DNA from 3 places in the Bradyrhizobium ottawaense genome. Region 3 is predicted to be linked to each of the others. Evidence: riboswitches for the same ligand, from Rfam matches in the RefSeq annotation. Region 3 holds a riboswitch; each other region holds the start of a gene.
The links. Region 3 has a riboswitch for cobalamin ahead of CIT37_RS35385 (hypothetical protein). Riboswitches for the same ligand answer to the same signal wherever they lie in the genome.
Positions count from the first base shown of each region.

Region 1 (5,813 bases), 2.0 Mb from region 3:
GAAAGCGCCGCGCGGTAATCGGCAACGTCCCAGGTCAGTTGCCGCTTGAGCAGCGTCTCGCCAAGGGTGTGGACCGGCGCAACATCGAAGCCGGCCTCCGCGAGATCCGACACCAGCGCCTCGACCGAAGCCAGCGCATCGAGACCGACCGCATGCGCGATCTGATGCGGCCGGCCCGGATAATTGGAGAGCACGAGCGCAATGCGCTTCTCGGCTGCTGGCTTCTCCGCGAGGCCCCGCCAAGCCGCGACGCGCGCGGCGACGGCCGTCACGCGCCCTTCATCGGCGCCGTGCGCAAGACGCGAAAATTGCAGATCGGGGTCACGCATCCCCGCCGATTTGAAGCTCACCACGCCCGCGAACAGGCGGCCATCGACCTCGGGCAGCACCACATGCATCGCAAGGTCGCCGGGCGACAGGCCGCGCAGCGAGTCCACCCAGTCCTCGCGCCGCGCGGTGGAGAGCGCGACCTGAAACACCGGGCAGGATGCGGCGTCGAATGGTGTCGTGCCGTCGTCGCCCATGGCCGAGAACGCCGTTGCATTGACGATCGCCGCCGGAGGATTTTGCGCAAGATACGCGCGCAGCCAATCCGCAACGCCCGCAGCCTTCAGCGACGTGACGAACGCGCCACAAGTGTCAAATCCCTTCTGACGCAACGTCGCGATCAGGGCATCGACCGGGCCGGTGTCGGCAGCGGTGAGATAGGAGCGATAGAACGTCACCAGCGCGCGCGGCCTGCCCTCGCCGCCCACCGGCGCAGCAATGACACCACGCGCGGGATCGTAGAACCCCATCTCGGGCGCGGTCGTCTCGCCGATAACTGGCCCGGCATAGAGGCCCGAGGCCAGCGCGAGCTGTGCAATCGCGGCCTGCGCCGCGACCGGGCCGCCGGTGTCGCAGAGCACCTTGAGCCGGCGCAGCGTCGAGACCGGCAAGGTCGAGTATGCATCGAGCCGCGTGTCGTCACGGCCATCGGCCGGTAGCACGGCCAGCACAATGCCACGGTCCTTCGCAAGCTGTTGCAGGGCCGCAAGCCCATACGGCCAGTAGGACTCCCCGCCGATCAACCGCACCAGAATGCCGCGCGCCTGCGACAGCGTGCGCTCGATATAGGTGTCGACCGACAGCGGATGACGCAGCTCAGCAAGGTTCGCGAGCCGCAGCGTCGGCAGGTTCTCGCGGCCACGCCGCCAGCCGGCTGCGAACGCCGCGAGATCCGAATCCGAATACGAGAGCACCACGAGATCGGCCGGGTCCTGGCCGATATCCCTTGGCGTCGCGGTCTCCTCCAGACCGCGGCTCTCGCGGAAGACGACGTGCATCAGATACCTAGTCCTGCCTTGATGGCGGCCTCGTCGATATCGCCGTGCTCGCCGATCACGACGAGCTTCGACCGCCTGTGACCGGCACCCCACGGCTTGTCGAACTGGTGGCGCACGCGCTCGCCGACGGCCTGCAGCAGCAACCGCATCGGCTTGCCCGCGACCGCGATGTAACCCTTGGCCCGCAGCACGTTCTGCTCGCGTGCCAGCTTCTGGACGGATGCGACCAGCGCATCGACGTCGGCGACTTCAGGAAGGTCGACCACGACGGAGGCGAAGTCATCGTGCTCGTGCTCCTCCTCGCCGTCATGATGCGAGGGGCGCGCGGCGAGATCGTTCTCGGCGGCGGCGCCGAGACCGAGGATGACGCGCGCATCGATCGCGCCGTCGGTCACGGGGAGCATCGGCACGCGGCGTGGCATCTCGGCAATAATCGCCGCCTTGGCCGCTTCAAGCCCCGCCGCGCCCGCAAGATCGGCCTTGGTCAGCAGCACGATATCGGCGCAGGCGATCTGATCCTCGAACACCTCCGACAGCGGCGTCTCGTGATCGAGATTTTGGTCTGCCGCCCGCTGCGCTTCGACGGCATCAGGATCCGGCGCAAAGCGGCCGGCGGCGACGGCCTCGGCATCGGCAAGTGCGATCACACCGTCGACGGTGATGCGCGAGCGGATCTCCGGCCAGTCGAACGCCTTCAGCAGCGGCTTCGGCAGCGCCAGGCCCGAGGTCTCGATCAGGATGTGATCGGGCCGCACGGGCCGCGCCAGCAGTTTTTCCATGGTCGGGATGAAATCGTCGGCGACCGTGCAGCAGATGCAGCCATTGGCGAGCTCGATGATGTTCTCCTCCGGGCAATTGGCATCGGCGCAGGATTTCAATATCTCGCCGTCGACGCCCTCACTGCCGAACTCGTTCACGAGCACCGCGAGCTTCTTGCCGCCGGCATTGCTGAGCAGATGCTGGATCAGCGTCGTCTTGCCGGAGCCGAGAAAACCGGTGACCACCGTCACAGGGACTTTTGCGAGCGAGTTCATTCGGCGGCCTCCGGCACGACGGCAATGGGGGGAATGCGGGCAAGCGATTGCTTGCGGAATATTTCCGGCCGGCTGCGCCAGGGCACGAGACCATCCGGCGCCGCCGCATAAGCCGCGGCGCCCGCGACCACATCCCGCGCATTCGCATCCGACAGGCGGCCATAGACATACGACCAGCGGCCGGGCGCGCTGAGCGCGACCGAGCAGCCCTGATTGCAGGCCGACAGGCATTCGACGGGAACCACATTGACGCCCTCGGGCACGCCGGCGTCGAGGATCGCCCCATGCAGGCGCTTGCCGGGCGTCGCCTCGCCCTCGCCAGGCGTCTCGCCGGCACGGCAGGTGATGCAGACGTGAAGTGTGACGGTCATCGCCTCTTCCAGATAACAGCGGGAGGCGATGAGGCACACGGACCATTCTTCAGAAGGCCCGTTTCCCCGTCGCGGAACACCCCGTCCGCCGGTCCAAAACTCGTCCGCGCTGGCAGGTCTCCCGGCTTGCGGAGCAGGGTTTTGCCCTTCGATCCCCGCCTTCCCGATTCCCGCGGGAATCAGTGGCTTCGGGCATCTCTCCGGTCACGGTCGCGGGGGCGGCTGCATTTTGGACCCAAATCTTGCCGATTCGGACCCTATCGCATTCCCTCTTCGCCTGTCATAGGACAGGAACCAACGCCGGGCCACCATTTGCCGGTGGCCGCCACTTGTCAAGCCGAAGGACCGGGACCGATGACGCCTGAACCGGATACAAAAACGGCCGAGGAAACCGACGCCCGCCACGCCACGAAAATGGCGAAGAAGAAGGCCGCCCGCGACAAGATCATGGCGACCAAGAGCGGCGAAAAGGGCCTCATCATCGTCCACACCGGCGCCGGCAAGGGCAAGTCCTCCTCGGCCTTCGGCATGATCGTCCGCTGCGTCGCCCATGGCTTCCCCTGTGCGGTCGTGCAGTTCATCAAGGGCGCCTGGGATACCGGCGAGCGACGCCTGCTCACCGGCCATTTCGGCGACCTCTGCCAGTTCCACGCCATGGGCGAAGGTTTTACCTGGGAGACGCAGGACCGCGCCCGCGACATCGCCGCCGCGCGCGCCGGCTGGGAGAAGGCCAAGGAGCTGATCCTCGATGAGAGCTTGCGCATGGTCGTGCTCGACGAGATCAACATCGCGCTGCGCTACGACTATCTCGACATCGCCGAGGTCGTCGAGTTTCTGACCACCTCGAAGCCGCCGATGACGCATGTCGTCCTCACCGGGCGCAACGCCAAGGACGAGCTGATCGAGATCGCCGATCTCGTCACCGAGATGACGCTGGTCAAGCATCCCTTCCGCTCCGGCATCAAGGCGCAGGCCGGCGTCGAGTTCTGAGTTCGATGGCGCGCGCATTGATGATCCAGGGGGCCGGCTCGGACGTGGGCAAGTCGCTCATCGTCGCAGGCCTTGCGCGTGCCTTCACGCGGCGCGGCCTGCGCGTGCTGCCGTTCAAGCCGCAGAACATGTCGAACAACGCCGCCGTCACCATCGATGGCGGCGAGATCGGCCGCGCCCAGGCGCTGCAGGCGCTGGCAGCAGGCGTCGAACCGCACACCGACATGAACCCCGTGCTGCTCAAGCCCGAGACCGATGTCGGCGCGCAGGTGATCGTCCACGGAAAGCGCATCGCGACTGCGCGCGCGCGTGACTACGCCGCGATGAAGCCCTCGCTGATGGGCGCGGTGCTGGAGAGCTTTGAGCGGCTGAAGGCACGCGCCGATCTAGTGCTGGTGGAAGGCGCCGGCAGTCCGGCCGAGGTGAATTTGCGTAAGGCCGACATCGCCAATATGGGTTTTGCGCGCAAGGCCGACGTGCCGGTCGTGCTGATCGGCGACATCGACCGCGGCGGCGTCATCGCCCAGCTCGTCGGCATCAAGACGGTGATCGACCCCGACGATGCCGCGATAATCCGGGGTTTTGTCATCAACAAGTTCCGCGGCGATCCCACCCTGTTCGACGACGGCTACAGGCTGATCGAGCAAAAGACCGCGTGGCGCGGCCTTGGCGTGCTGCCCTGGTTCGCCCGCGCCGGCGAGCTGCCGGCCGAGGATGCGCAGGGCCTCAGCGATGCGCGCAAGCCGGGCCAATGCAAGATCGCCTGCCTCGCGCTGTCGCGGATCGCCAATTTCGACGATCTCGATCCACTCAAGCTCGAGCCGGGCGTCGATCTCGTGATGGTACGCCCCGGCGAAGCCATCCCCGGCGATGTCCGCCTCGTCATCATCCCCGGCTCAAAGTCCACCCGCGGCGATCTCGCCTTCCTGCGCGCGCAAGGCTGGGACATCGATCTGCTCGCGCATCACCGCAGGGGTGGCTATGTGCTCGGCCTCTGCGGCGGCTATCAGATGCTGGGACGCAGCGTCGCGGACCCACAGGGAATTGAAGGTCCCGCGGGCGACACGGCGGGGCTCGGGCTGCTGGATGTGGACACGGTGATGAGTCCGCAGAAGACGCTGACGCGGGTTACGGCTGTGCATGCCGCTACGGATCAGCCGATCGAGGCGTACGAAATTCACATCGGCCGTACCGATGGGCCCGATCGTGCGCGCCCGTTTGCGACACTGAACGGCGAGACCGAAGGCGCGATCTCGCGCGATGGCCGCGTGCAGGGCAGCTACCTGCACGGCCTGTTCACGTCGGATGATTTCCGCAAGGCGTACCTCGCAAAGCTCGACATTCCCGCTGGCAACGAGCCCTACCACGCCCGGGTCGAGAGTGCGCTCGATGCGCTCGCCGACCACATCGAAAAGCATCTCGACGTCGAAGGTCTGCTTGCGCTAGCGCGCTAGCACCTCGGCAAGGCGCATCCATTCGGCTTCGCTGCCGGGAAGCCCGAGCCGAAGCCATGTCGGCTTTTGCGCAAAGACGCGCGACCAGATCTGGCTTTGTGCCAGTCTGTCTTGCGCGGCGAGCGCGTCGGGTGTCTCGTAGAGACGGAACAGCGGCGTCCCCCCAAGCAGCATCCAGCCTTGCGCTTGCGCTATGGCATCGAGGCGAACACAGTCCCGGGCAAGTCGCGCTGACGTGGTCTCAGCCCAGGCGTCGTCGCGCAGCGCGCGACAGCCGATCGCGATCGCCGCTCCCGAAACCGGCCATGGACCCGACATCGACGCAAGCTTGCCAATGTCGGCGGCATTGCCGATCGCGAAGCCGAGCCGCAGGCCGGCAAGGCCATAGAACTTTCCGAACGAGCGCAGGATCAGCAGTCCCGGTCGATCGGCTTCCGATGCAAGCGACAGCTGCGAAACGGCGTCGACGAAGCTCTCGTCGATGACGAGGCGGCCGACGCGCGGCAGCAGTGCGAGCAGATCCTTTGGTGCACGATGCTGTCCGCCGGGGTTGTTGGGATTGACGATCACCGCAAGATCCGCGCCCGCCAGCGCGTCGAGTTCCCTGACCTCCTGGACATCCCAGCCTGCGGCCGACAG
Region 1 is NZ_CP029425.2:5,580,582-5,586,394, forward strand. It holds gene cobN (cobaltochelatase subunit CobN) at 1-1,325, opposite strand, end outside; gene cobW (cobalamin biosynthesis protein CobW) at 1,325-2,359, opposite strand; gene CIT37_RS26695 (DUF1636 family protein) at 2,356-2,730, opposite strand; cobalamin riboswitch at 2,825-3,044, opposite strand; gene cobO (cob(I)yrinic acid a,c-diamide adenosyltransferase) at 3,085-3,720, shown strand; gene CIT37_RS26705 (cobyric acid synthase) at 3,726-5,174, shown strand; gene cobD (threonine-phosphate decarboxylase CobD) at 5,163-5,813, opposite strand, start outside.
Region 1: it holds a riboswitch for cobalamin, as region 3 does, so the genes downstream of both, CIT37_RS26695 (DUF1636 family protein) here and CIT37_RS35385 (hypothetical protein) in region 3, are expected to answer to the same signal.

Region 2 (5,813 bases), 2.0 Mb from region 3:
TCCGGCTTTGTCGCGCTGCAATCAAGACGCCACGATGAGGAGGTCCGGTTCTATGCCTTTGTCATGCTGGCGGGTGACGGCGACGACTATCGGCGCCTGCCGCTGTCAATGCCGCTAGCATGAATAAAATGGGCTAGATACGGCCGAAAGTCGCCCACACCCCGTCTTCGCCGTCCCAGCTGCCGCGGCTCGCCGCCTTGGAGTACTCCGTGGCGCGCTGCTCGAAGAAATTGGCGTGCTCGACGCCATTGAGAATCTCGACGAGCCACGGCAGCGGATGCGCCTTGAGCTGGGTGAACCCGCCCTCCTTCGCCTCGAAGAAGCCGAAGACCGGGGCAATCCGGAGTTGGGCCAGTCGCCAGTCGGCGACGTAGCGGACGTAGGCGTGGATATGCTCAGGCAGCATCCCCTCGATCTTGCCAAGGCCGAAGGCGAGCTCGACGAAGTTCTCCTCCAGCTTCACCATGGTCTTGGCTACGTCGACAATGTCGTCGCGGACGGGGCGCGTCACCGCGCCGGTTTCGCGGTGCCATTCGTGAAATAGCTTGATGATGCCCTCGCAGTGGAGACTCTCGTCGCGCACTGACCAGCTTACGATCTGTCCCATGCCGTTCATTTTGTTGTGGCGTGGGAAGTTGAGCAGCATGGCGAAGCTGGCGAACAAGGCCATGCCTTCGGTGAAGGCGCCGAACATCGCCAGGGTACGGGCGACATCCGCCACGCTGTCGACGCCGAACTCGTGCATGTAGTCCGCCTTGGCGCGCATCTGCGCATAGCCGCGGAATGCCTCGAACTCGGTCTTAGGCATACCGAGCGTCTTGAGTAGCAGGGCATAGGCGTCGATATGAACCGTCTCCATGTTAGTGAAAGCGGCCATCATCATCTGGACGGTGAGTGGCTGGAAGATCGGAATGTACCGCTTGAAATAGTTGTCGCCGACCTCGATGTCCGACTGAGTGAAGAAACGGAAGATCTGGGTGAGCAGCGCGCGCTCGCTGTCGGTGACGCGGCCCGAAGCCCAGTCGTTGAGGTCGGCGCCGAGCGGCACCTCCTCGCCCATCCAGTGGGTCTGCTGCTGGCGCTTCCAGAACTCGTAAGCCCAGGCATAGCGATCGACGTCGTAGCTGCCGGTCGAGTCAAGGAGGCCGACGCGTCCCTTGCCGATCAACGTGCGCGGATCGGCGCGCGATAGATCGATCACTGACATGCGAGGCACTCCTCATAGTCGGTGCGCTGCCGCGCCGGCTGCTGCGTCGGCGTTGCATCCCCGGCAATCTTGCCGGCGAACGCCGCGCGCGAGATCGACTTTGATCGACAGTAGTAGAGGCTCTTCACCCCACGCTTCCACGCCGTCCAGTGCAGCATGTGGAGGTCCCACTTATCGACGTCGGCCGGCAGATAGAGGTTGATCGACTGGCTCTGGCAAATCAACGCGGCGCGGTCGGCGGCAAGCTCGACGATCCAGCGCTGGTCGATCTCGAAGGCGGTGCGAAAGATCGCTTTCTCGTGCTCCGACAGGACGTCGAGATGGGCGACCGATCCGTCGTGCGCGATGATCGACTCCCAGGTCGCCGAGGTGTCGGCGCCTTTCGCGGCCAGCACCTTAGCGAGGTGCGGATTGCGCACCGAGATGGCGCCGGATAGCGTCTTGTGGGTGTAGATGTTGGCCGGGATCGGCTCAGTGCAGGCGCTGGTGCCCCCGCAGATGATGCTGATCGAGGCGGTCGGCGCGATTGCGATCTTGTGGCTGAAGCGCGCCATCACGCCGCGTTCCAGGGCATCCGGGCACGGGCCACGCTCGCGAGCGAGCGCCACGGATGCGGCGTCGGCTTCGCGACGGAGTTTTCGGAACATGTTCAGATTGAATGACTTGGCCAAGGTACCCTCCATTGGAATGCCCTTGGCCTGGAGAAACGAGTGGAAGCCCATGACGCCGAGGCCAACGGAGCGCTCGCGCAGGGCGGCGTAGCGGGCACGCTTCATTCCGTCCGGCGCCACCGTGATGAAGTGCGTGAGCACGTTGTCTAGGAAGCGCATGACGTCCTCTATGAAGCCGGGCTCCTCATTCCACTGGTCCCAGGTCTCGAGGTTGAGCGACGACAGGCAGCAAACCGCGGTGCGCTCCTCGCCGCGATGATCGATGCCGGTCGACAGGGTAATCTCGCTGCACAGGTTGGAGGTCGAGACCTCGAGGCCGAGCTCGCGCTGGTGCTTGGGGAGCGCACGGTTCACGGTGTCGATGAACAAGAGATAAGGCTCGCCGGTCTGCAGCCGGTTCTCAAGGATGCGTTGCCACAGCTGGCGGGCGTCGATCTCGCGGACGACCTCGTTAGTCTTCGGGCTGCGCAGAGCGAATGCGGTGCCGGCGCCCACGGCACACATGAACTCGTCGGTGACGTTGATGCCGTGATGTAGGTTGAGGCTCTTGCGGTTGAAGTCACCAGACGCCTTGCGGATCTCGAGGAACTCCTCGATCTCGGGATGGTGGATATCGAGATAGACCGCCGCCGAGCCGCGCCGCAACGAGCCCTGGCTGATCGCCAGCGTGAGGCCGTCCGTGACGTGGATGAACGGGATGATGCCCGAGGTGACGCCGCCCCTCGCCTTCTCGCCGATTGAGCGAACATTACCCCAGTAGGTGCCGATGCCGCCGCCATTGGAAGCAAGCCAGACGTTCTCGTTCCAGGTGCCGACGATGCCTTCGAGCGAGTCCGACACTGAGTTAAGGAAGCACGAGATCGGAAGGCCGCGCGTCGTGCCGCCGTTGGAGAGCACCGGTGTGGCCGGCATGAACCACAGCCGAGACATCGCATCATATAGACGTTGGGCATGCGCAACATTGTCCGCGAAGGCGCAAGACACTCGGGCGAACATGTCCTGGAGGCCTTCGCCGGCGAGCAGATAGCGGTCGGTCAGCGTCAGCCTACCAAACGAGGTCAGCAGGTCGTCGCGCGACCGATCGAGCGAAAGGTCAGACGGAGTTGGCGATCGCGCGGGGGGCCTCGGCAGGGGAGCCGGCAATGCTGGGGGCTGCACAAGACACAGTTCAGGTGTGGTAGGCTTTGCCTGCGCTGAGGGCTGCCGCACACTCGGCAGCTCAATGAGATGACCATACTGATCGAAATCGTAAGACGCCGACATCGGCAACCCCGTGATATTTGGGGGCTGGGACCGTGCGGACGACTTGCGAGGGGACCGGGCAAATGTCCCCGGCTGCAAGCGACCCACCGGGCACCCCGCCCGAGGACATGGGTTCTGTCGCGGTAGGTTTCCTGGCTCGCGGGTCGCTGCGGCTGTCGGCCTTCCCAGCGCTGTCGCGCTAATGCCTCGGAATAGCCGCTGCCGACACAATGGGTTCCCCCCTAACACCGTGCCACCATATATGCGAATTTAAAACCACTACGACACCACATATAGAAGCCTTTGCCCAGACTCGTCAAGACGGCACAGTCAAGTTAACCAGTTGGAGCAGCCCCGAGGTCGAGGTTCGAAATTCGCCGAGCGCCTGTCCTGAGAGCCTCACTCAAAAAACATAGATGTCTCAAGGCCTGGCCAATCGGCGAGTTAGGAGCCTCAGATGGGCGACGAGCGGCCAGGCGAGCTCGGTAGCGGCGGAACCTTCGAAGTCTTTGCAGAGATGCCCACATCTGCCGAGCCACGCAAAGGTGCGCTCGACGACCCAGCGCCTGCGATCGGCCAAGATGTGCTCAAACCTTTGGAAGTGGCGTCGCAAATTCTCCAACAGGGGAACAGCAACCCTGGACATCCTGAATGTTGGCATCGATCGGTTCGCGGTCCGCGAATTGAGTTGGGCCGGATCGGGTTTCGGTAGCCATACGCGTCTCGCCATTCATCGCTTTCTGTGGCCTTAGATCAAAAATTGTCTGGAGCCCGACCGCAAATCGATGCAGCCGCCCGTGGCAATATCCCAGCTTAGTGGATTTGACCCCGCCAGCTCTCACATCAGACGTGCCAACTTTGCCGAAGAGACGATTGGTATGCTTTTCGCAGGCCCGGCGAGCCGCCTCACGTGCTCAGTTGTCTGGCCGCGAACATAAGCCGTCCTGACCGAACGCGGTCATGTCAGGTTATTGGCAATCAATCCTAACGGGATGAGGCGGAGCTATGCTTGAGTCTGGGTGACGAGCCGATCCGGCGGCGCGGCCTTGCTGGGTCGGAATGAAGCCGTTCGCAACATTGGCGTGAGCGGCGGCGAAGAACCGTGTTGTATCTCACCAACGACCTTGAAGCCGTGACGTTGGTAAAAGGGAATGTTTTCAGGGTTCGAACTTTCGAGGTAGGCAACAATGCCGTCCTCATCGCATCGTTGAAGGGCGTAGTTCATCAGCAACGTGCCAAGCCCTTTTCCGACCCAGTTCGGATCGACGGCAATGAGTGGCAGATACCAATGTGGCTCGTGGGGACGATGTTCGGCCATTCTCCGCCGCAAGTGTGCCATATCCTCGGTAATCTCCGGGCGCAGGGATAGCGCCATGATTGCATCCAATGCCTCCTCATCTTGCTGCACGTTGGGAGGCAGCCACAGGGCCGCGCCACGAATCTCTCCCGCGACGTAGGCTGTGCCATGTGCAAATGCTCGGCCCCCACAGGCGTCAATGAACTGAGGCATGCTTCTAAGGTATTGCCTTGGGTCAGGCCAGCTCCAACGCATCAACGGATCCGCGGCAAAGCCGAGCACAATTGTCCAGACAGTGCTTGCACGAATGTTTGCGTTCGCAGATCTGATATCTGATTCTTCTGTCATGAAGTCGTTTCGGGGCTCTGTTTTGGCATTGGCCTTCCAAGGAGGAGCATGGCATCGACACATCTGACGGTGAGCGGAATGGATGCACCGACGGGGACTCGCCGGGTGCATTTGGTTTCCCTTCCGAGATCTCCGCCTGTCTCAGACGGCTGACTTTGACGGCCACTTCGGACGAAGGCTCCTTGGTAGGCAATGCTTGGATCTACATATTCCTGGCGGGCTTCTGCGCTTCCACGCCCTATCTGGAACCCGCCCCGCCCTTCCCAAGGAAGCTCCGACGTTCTCAAGGTCGACACGGTTCGGCAGCCTGCAACCGTCCGCGAAGGGAATGACATGAGGACGCCTTTGATATTGCAAGTGCGAAGAAGTCAGGGCATGGCGAACATCGGGCGATGGCTGCCTGAACCGGGCTCCGGCACGAGCAAACAGCCAGCCAAGTGTCGCGCGTCGAGGTCCAGACTAGGCAAGGAATCATCACCTCGTCTCGTATTGAGCGGTTCTCGTAAGTTTCTTGGTCAAAACACATGCTAAGTGCGAAACCTCCATTGCCAACGTCGTGTCCGCGGTCACCGGCAGAGAGAGCTTTCGTCTGCGAGACTCATATGCGTAGTACAGCGGCTTTCCAATTATCGCATGTTGTCCGCGCTCCTTGATGTTCTTGTCTCGGCGCATCATCGCCGCGATTCGCGATTGTCGGATCAAGGCAACGGGACTGGATACCACGACGCTGCCGCCGTCGACCTACTGAACAACGCAACTTGGGATCGCGCGAGAGCTTTCGTGCATTGATTGATCGTCAGGCGTGTCGATCGCTCGCACAACGGCGTTAGCTCTATCGAGCGAAAACGTTGCTGTCGTGCCCTCGTCGTACTTGACGCCCAGGTCAGTTGTATCCGCCGCGATCCTTGCCATAGTGGGAAAGACAGCAGGCTGACGTAGTTGCGTGAGTAACTCTCGTAAAAGAGGTTTTTGGCCACAAGCGTTGATGGCTTCGTAGGACTTGTTCCAACTCACTCCCTGATCGGAACGGTTTGGAAGATTTCTTGGC
Region 2 is NZ_CP029425.2:967,884-973,696, reverse strand. It holds gene CIT37_RS04605 (ribonucleotide-diphosphate reductase subunit beta) at 134-1,207, opposite strand; gene CIT37_RS04600 (ribonucleoside-diphosphate reductase subunit alpha) at 1,198-3,141, opposite strand; cobalamin riboswitch at 3,246-3,416, opposite strand; partial or broken gene CIT37_RS04595 (transposase) at 3,542-3,688, opposite strand; gene CIT37_RS04590 (GNAT family N-acetyltransferase) at 4,124-4,765, opposite strand.
Region 2: it holds a riboswitch for cobalamin, as region 3 does, so the genes downstream of both, CIT37_RS04600 (ribonucleoside-diphosphate reductase subunit alpha) here and CIT37_RS35385 (hypothetical protein) in region 3, are expected to answer to the same signal.

Region 3 (5,813 bases):
GTGACCTGCCACTGAGCATTTCCTCCAGAAGGATTCAGAGTCCGCCCCGAAGAAGGACGGACAGATGAAGCGAGCAAGGTTCACGGAAGAGCAGATTATCGCAGTGTCGAAGGCGCATGAGGCCGGGGCGAAGACGGCCGACCTAGCTCGCAAGCACGGGGTCTCCGAAGCGACGATCTACAATTGGAAGGCCAGCTCGCAATGGTTGGCACGCAAGATCGCCGCGATGGGGCATACCGTCCGCATTATTCCGGCTCAATTCGTCAAGCCTTATGTAAAGTCCAACAAAAGTGACATCATCGATGCCGCAGCGATCGCGGAAGCAGTGACGCGACCAACAATGCGCTTCGTCGAAATACGGTCGCCCGAACACATTGACCTGCAAGCGCTGCATCGTGTTCGCGATAGGATGATTTCGCAACGGACGTGCCTCATAAATCAGATGCGCGCTTTTTGCCTTGAATATGGGATCGCTACTCGACTCGGGAAGCGTCCGAGGGAGGGTGTTTCCTCCCTTCGGCCATCACCTTATCCGTTGACCGTCGGCTACTTTTCTGACTCAATCAAGCCGTTTATGGACCGGTCTTAACAACCTCGGGGGCGGCATGGATTCGATCCTTCGCGTTCTGATGCCCTTCTTCGGGCCGAAGAACTATTCTGAGATGCTCTAGAAGAACGCTTTGGCGGATTTCTGGCTGACCTTAGCCTGCTCGTTCCTGGTGAGGTACGATCCTTGGATTAACGGTCTTTTCTTGCGAGTTGAGCATCTGCCCGGCGTCAAGGAATTCGCCACGGCTATTAAAGCTCCTGAGGTGAACGTGGGCGGCTTCGCGCTTGCTTTGCTGGTGCTCATCTTCAGCAGGGTCACCCGATTCCATGATCGGATTTCGGACATATTTAAGATCAGGGCGAGGTTCGACCGCGCTAACATCCTTCTCCCTCTGGCTGTCATGTCGGGTGCGCAGATGTCGGCCCGTCAGGTGGCAAATCTCAAACGCGACCGCCATCCCCTCGTGAGAGCGACGTTCTACAAATACGCGTCCAGCCGAAGCGAACATCCGCTCGTCGACAAGCACGACATCGAAAGCGCATTGGAGGCTTGGCACATATTGGGTTGCCTTGGAGTGGCTCTTCATACTCACAGGCTTCGCGGTCTTATCCGCCTTCGCCAGGGCAGCTTGGTTTCTGATCATTTTTTGGACCGCCTCGATGGCCGCGCTTCTATTTATGCATCTTCGGTATGGATTGCTGGAACGAAGGGCGGATCCCCAGATCCAACAGATAGCCGGGAATGCCGAGGCAAGTGCAGGCAACCGCCAAGCATTCACAGAGGCGGCCATCTGATGTGGTACAAGATCGGGAAGGATATCATCGTCCGGAGCGAAAACGCAGCCAAGCCGGAAACACAGAGTTGGGCCTATCTTAAGAAGCTGATCTCGCGTCTCGAGCCAATTCATTCCAGCTTCGACTTTGGCTGCGGCAAACTGCGTTACGAACGGGCAATAGCCAAAACCACCGGCGAACTTGCGTTGGTGGATTCGGAAGTGCAGCTTTCAAGGGGTCAAATGATCCGCGGTCGTTCGACCACCATCCGCGATTACGTCGGCAAATCAAATCACGTCCACGCCCTCACCGTGGGTCAGTTTGCCTCCCATGACCGGAGATACGACCGCGGCTTCTGCATAAACGTTCTTTCTGTGATCCCATCGGCAAGCGTGAGACTTGGCATCGTTCAACTGATGAGAGCTAAGCTAAAGCCAAACGGCACTTGCTTGTTTGTGACGCTCTATCGCAATTCTGATTTTACAAGGATGCAGAATCTCCCGAATTGTCAACCATACGGCAACGGCTTCCTCATGGACTCGCTTAGGGGCCATTCCTTCTACGGCCTCATCCCGCCGGACGATCTCGCCGGATTGGTTAAGCGTGCAGGCTTCTCGGTCGAGTCGATCGTGCTGGATGAAGGCTCCGCATACCTGTGGGCCCGAACTCCGGACGGGCGACCTGGACCGATCAATTTCGAAATCCGTGAAACTGCGGAGAACTTTCAGATTCGATCTCAGCCAAGCGTGAGCAACCGCAGCTCGGCAAGGTAGACCAGGCCGGCAGAGACGGCGCTTGGATCCTGAGCAGCAGCCGCGGGGGCTCAAGTCACATCGACGACCTGTCCCGCTTAGGTTCGTCTGCTTCCGATAGTCGGCGATCTGCTGTCTGTAGTGGCCGATGCTCGGCGCATCCGGAGCCACGTCGCTCTTCCAATCGACGACCGCGTCGATGGCGCCGGCCTCGTCGAACGCGATCGCGTCAACCTGTCCGGAGAGCAGGACCTTGCCGCCTTCGTGAGTCTGGCTTCCGAACAACGGGAGCTCGGGGGCGAGACGCGGTCGCGGCGTCACGACGTCCGGAAGAGCGAGCGTCCGCAGCACCGTGGCGGTCAGTTCGACGGCGCTGATGCCCATCTTCGGATCCTCCGCCGGTTCGTGCCCCATCTGCCGGATCAGTTCCGCAGCCCGCGTTTCAAGTCCGCCCTGGCGTCGCAGGCTTCTCCGGTCAGCACCTCCTCGATTAGCTTGTGAAGGATGGTGCCACGCGTCGAACTTCTGAGAACGGCAGCAGGCTCCGCAGCGCCGGTTTCCGGAATTTCCCCGCTTTCGATCTTCGCTTCTGGCTCGTCCACCTGATCAAGTTCGCTCCGGCTCGGGCGACGCCAGATCACGGTCTTGCGCACATCGAAGATAGCGGTCGCCTCGGCGGCGAAGGTCTCGCGGGTCTGCCCGTTCTCTAGCGGCGTGACGTTCCTTTCCTTCGCGGTGCCGACGTCGTTCGGGTTGATCGCCGGGAGACCAGCCAGGCCCAAATCGACGAGCTTTGCCCAGCACTTGTCCGACAGGTCGGCGGAGTGCCTAGGCAGGATCAGCAGGTCGCGCGCCCGGGTCGCGGCCACGTACCAGAGGCGTACGCGCTCGCGCCGCTGCTGCTGCCGCGGTGACGGTGTTGCCCCACGGATTGGCCGAGGAGACAATCACGGATTGAGCAGTTGCGGAGGCTGTGCGGACGCCGATCCCGCTGCGGCGATCGAGGCCAGCACGATTCCTAGCGTCAATGCTGACCCGGACAGCCAGCGCTGTTTGAGCAGGATTGAAGTTGACGCCGAAACTCGCGCCGGCACGGCTACTACGTTTGAAATGAAAACGGTGATGACCACGGGCGAAACAAAAAGCCGTCACGCACATTCGCCGTGAGCGGCAGCCGTTCGCCCCGAATGCGGCAGATCTCGATCGGCTTTGCAACGTCTTGGAGCACCCCGCCCCTGCGTCAGTCCATGACCACGACCGGCAGCAAGGTTTCCTGGCTCGCGGGTTGACGCCTCCGACCACCTTCCCAGGTTCGAACGAACGAACCCAATGGCCCAACTGTCGTCGGCTCGCCGCTTACAGTTGCGGGGGCAGCTTCGGCCTTGTCCGTGAGGACGCACCGTATTCCCTTGATACGCCTTTCGGCGCTACCGATAACCAGACTGAAGGCCCCTCATAACCGAGTCAAGCAAGGGGCGTGAATCGAGTGCTGAGTGACACAACATGTGACAGTTTAGCCCGTCCTATTCGTGAGAGTGCGTTTTTCTAGTCCGATTGATGTGGCCGCACATCTGCTCTGACGAGGCGCACAGGATTGCCTTCGGCTTTTCACCGCCTGACGACCCGTACTTTGCAACGCGCTTGAGGGATAAGTTGGGCGAACGGGGGGCGGACGCCCCGCCGGTCAAGGACTGAGCGGCAGCAGCGCGCCGGGCAAGCCGCGGATCAGGTCGGCTTCGGGACATGCCGCGGCGAACGCAAGGCGAATGCGGCTCGTGGTCTCGACCACACGGGCAGCGAGTTTCAAGAGACTCCGCCTCGACGGCATTTGCGATGTTCGTTTCGATCTTCTCTAGCAAGATCGACCTGATCTGAGGATCGAGGGGCGACTCCGACGTCGAAAGCCCAGCCAAATGTCCCAGCTCTTTGATGCGGCCGTGATGGCCGGCTCGGGTGCCGTTTACATGTCTCAACCGTTCGCACAGTGTATCGAAGCCGGCTTGTCCGCCTATGATCGCCCTGCCTGTCGTGCTGAGCATGTCCGGTGTTAGCCCTGCGAGGTACTTCACGCTGACCCTGAACCGCGCGTCGCGATCTGCAAGGCAGAACGCCATTGCGACGATGGCGTCGAACAGCGCGGAATTCGAGAGGTCATGGTACTCCGCGGGGAGAAGCTTGCGCGCAGCCTGCTTACGGCTAGGGTCAGGGTGAACGAGACCAACCACGAAGTCGAAGGCTTCTTCGTCGGGAATCTCGACGAGAGATTGCTCGAAATCGCGCAAGTCGACGGTCGGAAGGAGCAGATGCGCCAACAGCTTCAGGCCGAACGGCAGCAATTGCTCCAGCAACTTGCTGGATCGGCGGGAGATGTCCGGCGCGCGGAGGATGAGGCACGGCTGTTCGAAGCCATGTTCGCGCAATTCCAGGCCATCCGCGACTCTGGCCTGACCTGCTTTGGATGCGGCGAGGAATTGGCTGCTTTCGATCGCAAGCTGGCGGAAATCGGCAAAAATATCGAAGACGCCAAGCGGAATCGCGATCCCAAGCTCGTTGCCGATCTGGAGCGCCTAGCCGCGGAGGTCAAGACGGCAAACCGGCTCAAGACCGAGACACAGGATGCGTCGACCCGGGCACACAGCGCGAAAGACAGGGCCGAGGGCGCGTATGAAGACTACATGAAGAACAATCGTGAAGTCCTGGCGGTGGCACGTCGCGCCCGCGCGCGCCAGCTGCTGGACGGATTCCCGCAATCGAGGGAGATGAGCGACTACCGGTCGAAGGTGGCCGAAATGGCGGCTCAGTCCTTGTCGGACCGCATCGCTGGGCTGACGGCGGACCGTGAAAACCGTTCTACCAACCGGCGCTCCACCCTGATGAGGGAAATGACGGGCGCCGTGAACAAGCACGGGCAGGACTTCTATCTCGTGCCGCCGTTCACCGCCGAGGAGGCGACGCCGTCGGCCGTCGAGCAGTGGGCGGTCGCCGAAAAGGACCGATTGGATGGGCATGAATTGGTCCAGTACGCGGAGCAGTGTCGGAACGCTGAGACGGAGATGACCTCGGCATTCCGGGACGACCTTCTCCATCGGCTCGACGATGCCTTCACCGGCATCAAGTCCACCCTGAACGAGCTCAACCGCCACCTGAAGGACCGCCAGTTCCACGGGCGCGACTACTACTCGTTCAAGGCGCTCGAGGCCCCGACCCACGTCGCGCGCCGCCCTAATGGACGTCATTGCGGACAAGCTTGCGAACGAGGCCGAAAGCCGCGAGACAGCGCTCGAAAAGGTTGCCGCTCTTGCTAAGCGGGTGAAGTGGCTGCGGGTGGCGAAGCTCGCAACGACGTCGGCGGCTTCGATCTATTTCGGCGTTCCGCCGGTCGGGGCCGCCGGCGAGTTCTTCGAACTCGGCAGAAAGATGTGGAGCGAGGGCTTCGGGAAGAGCGATGCCGATGCGGCGAAGAAGGCCGTCGGCGATGCCGTCAAGGAAGGCGGCGAGCTTCTAAAACCGAAGGAGGAAACGTCTCCTCCGAAGGAAATTCAGGCTCTGCGCGACACGCTCGAGCAAACCCTTGAAGAACTCGGTATCACGCTTGTCGTGTTGATCGACGATCTCGACCGCTGCCTGCCCGAGACAACGATCTCGACGCTCGAAGCCATCCGCCTCTTCCTATTCCTCAAGAACACCGCCTTCGTCATCGCTGCGGACAACGACATGATCAAGCACGCAGTCCGCAAG
Region 3 is NZ_CP029425.2:7,560,330-7,566,142, reverse strand. It holds partial or broken gene CIT37_RS35405 (IS21 family transposase) at 1-1, shown strand, start outside; partial or broken gene CIT37_RS35400 (hypothetical protein) at 65-136, shown strand; partial or broken gene CIT37_RS35395 (IS110 family transposase) at 197-487, shown strand; gene CIT37_RS35390 (class I SAM-dependent methyltransferase) at 681-2,096, shown strand; gene CIT37_RS35385 (hypothetical protein) at 2,498-2,944, opposite strand; cobalamin riboswitch at 3,321-3,522, opposite strand; gene CIT37_RS35380 (transposase) at 3,760-3,882, opposite strand; gene CIT37_RS35375 (hypothetical protein) at 4,283-5,380, shown strand; gene CIT37_RS35370 (P-loop NTPase fold protein) at 5,301-5,813, shown strand, end outside.